2 regions of the Arsenicibacter sp. R0_47 genome follow, and region 1 is predicted to be linked to the other one. Evidence: riboswitches for the same ligand, from Rfam matches in the RefSeq annotation. Region 1 holds a riboswitch; the other holds the start of a gene.
The links. A riboswitch is a leader RNA that binds a small molecule or an ion and turns the genes downstream of it on or off. The one in region 1 is predicted to bind thiamine pyrophosphate.

Region 1 (3,703 bases):
GAAGGTGAGTTTAAAGCACTGGCGTTCAGCATTAATAAAAATGAACCGTCTGAAGCATTTGCGCAACAACTGATTCAGCAGGCCGGTCAATTCCTAACCGCTGTCAACGCGTATCGTGATCACCAGATCATGCTCGAAGGCTCCCCCGCCCTCCAGGAACTGGTTCAGGCACAAGACAGCTAATTTATTGAGTGAATTGGTGATTGAGTGATTGAGCGAAAAATCACTCAATCACTCATCCGCTCAATCACTAACTCTTTTTATGAAGCTAACCCTCGTTGGTGCGGGCCCGGGCGATCCGGAGCTGATAACATTGAAAGGCATTAAGGCACTCAGACAGGCCGATGTGGTGATGTATGATGCCCTTGTCCATCCTGATTTACTGGATTATTGCCGTCCGGATGCGCTGAAGGTTTATGTCGGGAAACGTCGGGGTGCCTATTCCTGCGTACAGGAAGAAATCAATCCGCTGATTGTCCATTACTGCCGGCAATACGGGCACGTTGTCCGGCTGAAAGGCGGCGACTCGTTCGTGTTTGGTCGTGGATACGAAGAACTTGACTTCGCCCGTGAACATGGCATTGAGGTCGATGTGGTACCCGGGCTGTCGAGCAGCTATGCGGTGCCGGCGAGCGCCGGTATTCCGCTCACGACCCGCGGCCTGTCCGAAAGCTTCTGGGTAGTTACAGGCACCACCAAAGACGGTAAGTTTTCGCAGGACCTGCAGCTGGCGGCCCAATCCACGGCGACGGTGGTTATTCTGATGGGAATGCACAAACTGCCGGAGATCATGGACGTCTTTGCGGCCCTCGGCAAAACCGATACGCCGGTCGCCATCGTTCAGAACGGAACGTTACCGGAGCAGCAGACCGTGATTGGCCAGGTCGATACCATGGTCGATCTGGTTGCCGAAACCGGTGTCGGTAATCCGGCCATCATTGTTATCGGTGAAGTAGCCCGCCTCGGCAATCCGACGATCCTTTCCGCAGTACAACAAGTAACCTTTGCAACCGGCCTGTAAGCCTCTCTTTTTAAAATAGTTCACTTTGTTTGTGAAGTCTCGCTTTTACCGGCGAGACTTTTTTTATACCCCTCCGTCTCAGTTGAAACGTCAATCATACATCAACCACCATGAGAGGATTAAACAAAGTCTCGCTGATCGGCCATCTGGGCAAAGACCCTGTTCTGCAACACATCGACAACAATACGGCTGTCGCTAAATTTTCACTGGCCACCACGGAAAGCTACAAAGACAAAAACGGGCAAACCCATGCCGAAACCACCTGGCATTCGATTGTTGTGTGGCGGAACCTGGCAGAGGTTTCGGGGAAGTATCTGCAAAAAGGTAGCCTGGTCTATCTCGAAGGCAAAATTAAATCCCGTCAGTACGATGATAAGGAAGGCAATACCCGCTACGTCACCGAAATCGTTGCTGATCAACTGATTATGCTGGATAAAAAAGGCGATCAGGAGTAGATTTCGACAGGATTACGGGATTGACGGGATTTGTATGCTGCACCTTTTGTTTATAAAAACCCACATTCTGTCTATCCTGTAATCCTGTCGAATTAATCCATCACAGGCTGAGGATTTGCATTTTTTTGTACCTTCGTACCGGCTTTAGGGGTATTCTGTAAAGAATTGAGAGAGTCCCTTTGAACCTGATCCGGTTGATACCGGCGTAGGGAAAAGCAGGTACGTAACACCGACCGGTGCCGTATTCCGCCTTGATCTTCATTCCTGAAGAGCGTCTATAGCCATTTCATGTTTTAATCACTGTTATGGTAAACAAGCTCTGGGATCACATCCAATCCGTCCGCGACCAATCGCCGCTCGTCCATAATATCACCAATTTTGTGGTGATGAACAACACCGCCAATGCCCTGCTGGCCGTCGGTGCCTCCCCCATCATGGCCCATGCCCATCCGGAAGTCAAGGATATGGTCTCCATCTGTCAGGCGGTAGTCATCAACATCGGCACACTGGACGAGTATTTTGTTAAATCCATGAAAATGGCCGCCGGACAAGCCAATGCGCTTGGCAAGCCATGGGTTCTGGACCCTGTTGGAGCCGGAGCCACGCCGTTCCGCGATGAGGTGCTGTCTGAGTTACTGGCCCTTCACCCGACCGTTATCCGTGGCAATGCCTCCGAAATCATGGCGCTGGCCAAAGCCAATCAGACTGTCACCAAAGGCGTTGACAGCACAGCCGAAAGCAACGAAGCCATTGATGCCGCCCGTTTTCTTCAGGAAACGTACGGGGCTGTTGTCTGCATTTCGGGCGCTACTGACATTGTAGTCGGGTCAGGGCAAACCATTTTCCTTAAAAACGGTCATCCGCTCATGACAAAGGTTACAGGACTGGGTTGCTCGGCTACTGCTGTCATCGGGGCATTTATTGCCGTCATTCCTGACAAAACCGAGGCCGTGGCGGCGGCGATGGCGCTGTTCAGCCTGGCCGGCGAGCTCGCTTCCCAAACCGCTGCCGGCCCGGGAAGTCTACAGGTGCAGCTGCTCGACCAGCTTCATTCCCTGTCAGAGGCCGGTTTTAAACAACAGCTAACCATCAGCCTGCATGGCTAATCACCCCGCGTTTCCGTATTTGCTTTATCTGGTTATTTCGGCGCAGCATTGCGGCGGACGATCCTTATTGGCTGTAGCTGAAGAGGCTATTTTAGGGGGCGTTGACATTATTCAGTTACGGGAAAAAACACTGGACGATACTGCCTTTCTGCGTCAGGCCGTGTTGCTGAAAGAAATTACCGACCGCTATGGTGTCCCGCTGATCATCAACGACAACCTGAGCGTAGCAAAAGCCGTGGGAGCGTTTGGTGTTCATGTCGGCAATAACGATATACCGCCGTCAGAAGTCCGCAGACAATGGCCCAATTGCCGGCACATCGGTTATTCCGTTGAATACATCAGCCAGCTCAATACCGCCGAAACGGCTACGGCCGATTGCCTGGGGATTAGTCCCGTATTCAGTACCGTAACCAAAACGGATACGGTTACTGAATGGGGACTCGACGGCATTGCCCGAATACGGTCCCTGACCGATAAGCCGCTGATCGCTATCGGCAACATGAACGCCCAAAATGCTGCGTCAGTCATTCAGGCCGGCGCCAACAGCATTGCCGTCGTCTCCGCCATTTGTACGGCCGGCAGCCCGCAGCATGCCGCATATGCACTCAAAAACGCAATTCTGAAAGCATTATGACCCGGTTTCGTTATCCTTCGGTGCTCACCATTGCCGGTTTCGACGGCAGCGGCGGGGCCGGTATTCAGGCCGATATGAAAGCCATTTCGGCCCTTGGCTGCTACGCCACCTCGGTCCTGACCGCCCTTCCCGTGCAAAATACAACCGGCGTCAAGGCGATCTACCCGATTCCGGTGGAGGCCGTCCGTGCGCAGATCAGCTGCATTCTGGATGATATTTTTCCCGATGCTATCAAAATCGGGATGGTGCATACCAGTGAACTGGTCGAAACCATTGTCGGGACGCTCGGGCAATACGCCGCCGTACCGATTGTGTTTGACCCCGTTATGGTAGCCACCAGCGGGCACCGGCTGATTGAGGAACAGACCATAACCACCCTCATCGACAAGCTGTTCCCGATTGCCAGCGTGATTACGCCAAATATGGACGAAGCCGCTCTTCTGGCCGAAATGCCCATTAAAACGCTTAACGATATGTATGTGGCCGG
Region 2 (3,703 bases), on a different contig from region 1:
ACCCGTTAATCCGTAAGTTTCTGGATAAGTCGCTGTTTGACAGTGTGCAGTTAGATGATTTCGGGGTACTGGTTTGGGGTGATGACGATATGGATATCAATCCACAGGCAATCTACAACGGACAGTTTAGTATGTCTCATAACCAGACAACATAAAAAAAGCGAGCCCGTATGAGCTCGCTTTTCTGTTAGAACCGCAGCCGGACTCCGGCCAGGAAATTGCGGGTCGCCTGCGGGAAATACCAGTTGTCGGCCTGCACCTTACCCTCGCTGACATAAGCATAGGTGTAGCCGTTCGACTCGTACAGCTCGCTGAACAGGTTGTTGAGCAGGAGCGTAAACTCAATCGTATCGGCAAATTTCGGCTTCAGGGTGTAAATCAGCCGGATATCGTTCACAAAGTACGGATTCAGCTTGCGGCTCTCGTTCTGCGTATTGTCGAGGTACTGCTTCCCTACATACTTCGTCAACAGACTCAGCTCCAGATTTTTGACGGGTGTATACATGAACTGCGAACCGGCAATGACCGATGGCGAGAACGAAATATCGGTGTTGGTATGCGTGACCGACCGCTGATCGCCGGTATCGAAGTTGTCGAGGTACTCGGTGAATGTCTTTACTTTATTCTGGCTGAACGTAGCATTGACATTCCAGCGCCATTGCCGCGACAATACCGTGGCCAGTTCCAGCTCAATACCGGCACGGTAACTGGCCGGCACGTTAACACGGTTGTAGGCCCCGACATCGTTGATCTGACCCGTCAGCACCAGCTGGTTGCGGTAGTTCATGTAATAGGCATTGGCCGTGAAGGCATACCGCTGCGCCTGTCGCTTAAAACCGGCCTCCCAGTCATACAGGCTTTCGTGCTTCGGCCGGCTCGTCGGCGTACTTTGGGTATAATCGTCGCGGTTTGGTTCCTTGTTGCCGACCCCGAACGACCCGTACAGCGTATTCTGGTCGTCGAGGGTATAGGTCAGGCCGGCTTTCGGGTTAAAAAACGACAGACTGGCATCCTGCGTCACGTTCTGCAACTGGCTGTTAAAGCCAAGGAACGAATAGTTGACTGTCCGGACCTGGAGGTCTGCGAAGCCGTTCAGCCGCGTTGTCAGTTGGTAAAACGCTTTGCCGTACAGGTTGACATCGGTTTTTGTGGCATCGTCGTCATAATACCGCTGCCGGATGTTGCTGGTGCTGGCAAAACGGGCCCAGATGATTTCGCCGTAGTGCTTGCCTTTATACTGGTTCCAGCCCCCGCCGAAATTGGCCGTCAGCCGACCGCGGCCGTTGTAATCAAGGGAGAAGACAGAGCCGTAGAAGTCATTATCCAGCCAGCGCCGGCGGATAATGTCGGTTTTACGGATCGTATCGCGGCCGATAATCACATTCGGCAGCCCGTACTTCGAGAGTTTTTCGCCTTCACGATACTGTTCGTAGTAACCACGGCCTTTGGTATAAAACCCCGAGACGTTCAGCCGCCAGCTGCGGCTCAGCTCATGCGATGTAATAAGCTGATACTGATCCTGCTGGTAGTTGTCAGTTTCGTTGTCGTAGGTGTATTCGTTATAGCGGCGGTTGGTCGCCAGAATAGCTTCCGGTACGCCGTTCCACGCCTGATAGGTTTGCTCTTTACCCGAAAATACGTTCAGGCGGACAAAGCTTTTCTTGCCGTACCAGCCACCGGACACATAAAACGATTTCAGGTCAGAAAACGCGCGGTCGATGTAGCCGTCCGACTTGATCGCCGACAGCCGGGCGTCCATCACAAAGCCGCCTTTCAGCAGCCCCGAACTGGCCAGTATATTGGCCTTGCGGGTGTTGAACGAACCGCCCGACAGGTTTACTTCGGCCAATGGTTCGCGGTTCAGCTGGTTGGTCTGCACGTTGAGCGATGCCCCGAAAGCCCCCGCCCCGTTGGTCGACGTACCCACCCCGCGCTGGATCTGGATGCTGCTGACTGACGACGAAAAATCGGGCATATTCACCCAGAAAGTGCCCTGCGATTCCGCATCGTTATACGGGATGCCGTTCAGGGTTACGTTGACGCGGGTGGCATCGGAACCACGTATGCGGATGCCCGTATAACCGACGCCCGCTCCCGCATCTGACGTTGTTACGACCGATGGCGTAAAGTTGAGCAGCATCGGCAGGTCCTGACCAAGATTTAGTTTGCGGATGTCACGCTGCGTCACGTTGGTATACGCAACGGCCGACTTTTCGTTGGCACGGGTGGCCGAAACCACTACTTCATCGACCGCCACCACACTTTTCGTGAGCGACACATTGAGGCTCTGATTCTGGCTGATGGTAACCGGCTGCGTAACGGCCTCATAACCGACGAGCGAAATCCGGAGTTGGTAAGCGCCTTTCGGCAGGTTGGTGAGCCTGTAGGCTCCCGTTGCATCGGCGGTCGTCCCTTTGAAGGTGCCTTCGACAGTAATGGCGGCTCCCGGGAGGGTTCCGCCTTCGGCGTCCTTTACGGTGCCGGATAACGTAAACTGTGCCCATGCCGGCAGCGCAAACAGGCCAGGCAACAGGGCAAGCAACATACGATAGGTTGTTGTGTTTTTCATTAACTATGAAAAATGCAACGAACAGGTATAGGGGCTGTACCTATCGTTCAGTGAAAAATCAGGATGTATTCAGTGCTACCAGATAACGATGGAATCAGCATCGTCCCGTTGCTGACGGTTTCAGCATGGCTTCTGATTCAAGCCAATGCATGAAAATACGTCGAAACGTAGCTACTTTCCCTTCGCCGGCATTACCCGGATCAGGTTCGATGGGTATAATCTCAGCCCGTTGTATTAAGGCACCCCTTTAAGATTAGCAGCTACAAAGATAACGGAATTTTACAAATGTTTACTTTGACCCGCCGTATTTAGCCGGCTGGGGCTGATTCGTGCCGGTTGTGGCGGTCTTCTTCAGAAACTGGCGCAGGTGCTCGTTGCTGGTGGCCAGATCTTCTTTCCGCAGGTACATCATGTGGCCGCTGCGGTAACCTTCCCAGCTGATCCGGTCTTTCAGCTTGCCGCCTGCATCAATCTGCCACATGTTGTATTTGGCATTGAAGTAATCGCAGGCTCCGTCGTAGTAACCCGACTGGACCAGCACGTGCAGGAACGGGTTCATGGCCATTGCCTGCCGCAGGTTCTCGCCGGTCTGGTTACCATCGTTGTTCCACGGACGGACGGGGCCGAACATAAAGTAATTCAGGTCGGTCTTGTAGTTCAGCTCTTCCCGCATGTACTGGTTGATGGCCGGTGTAAACGAGTGCAGCCACGAGGTAAGCTCAGCATTGTAGTCAGGCGACATACCTGCGTCGCGGCTGTCGATGCCGAGGTAGCGGGAGTCCAGCCGGCCAACCGTGTAGCCACGGTCGCGGAGCAGTTCTTTCCAGAAAAAGCTGGTCGGAATGTCCATATTCAGCTGAGCAACTATCTTGTCTGACAGGCCGGAGTAACGCGCTACTTTAGCCGTAACCTCCTTTCGTTTCTGGTCGCTCAGTGCACCGCCCATTGTCAGGGCCGGTAAGTATTCCTGAACGGTAAAGGTCTCTACTTCAGGTAGTATATCGGTCAGATCTCTTTTCTGAAGATCGGCCGGAAGGGCTTTGTGGTACCATGCCGTGGCGGCGTAGTAAGGCAACATCAGGGCCGATTTGGCCGGACCGTCGCGCTTGATGCCTAAGTCAGTCGGCGACACCA

Region 2: another riboswitch for thiamine pyrophosphate. It lies ahead of AC23NW_RS01645 (TonB-dependent receptor); the one in region 1 lies ahead of thiM (hydroxyethylthiazole kinase).

Annotation. Positions count from the first base shown of each region.
Region 1 covers NZ_JBYFCJ010000006.1:158,742-162,444, forward strand. The annotation lists gene AC23NW_RS13660 (nitrite reductase) at 1-183, shown strand, start outside; gene cobA (uroporphyrinogen-III C-methyltransferase) at 263-1,021, shown strand; gene AC23NW_RS13670 (single-stranded DNA-binding protein) at 1,132-1,476, shown strand; TPP riboswitch at 1,613-1,705, shown strand; gene thiM (hydroxyethylthiazole kinase) at 1,782-2,582, shown strand; gene thiE (thiamine phosphate synthase) at 2,575-3,216, shown strand; gene thiD (bifunctional hydroxymethylpyrimidine kinase/phosphomethylpyrimidine kinase) at 3,213-3,703, shown strand, end outside.
Region 2 covers NZ_JBYFCJ010000001.1:398,268-401,970, forward strand. The annotation lists gene AC23NW_RS01640 (DUF2442 domain-containing protein) at 1-155, shown strand, start outside; gene AC23NW_RS01645 (TonB-dependent receptor) at 188-2,569, opposite strand; TPP riboswitch at 2,729-2,826, opposite strand; gene AC23NW_RS01650 (S10 family peptidase) at 2,859-3,703, opposite strand, start outside.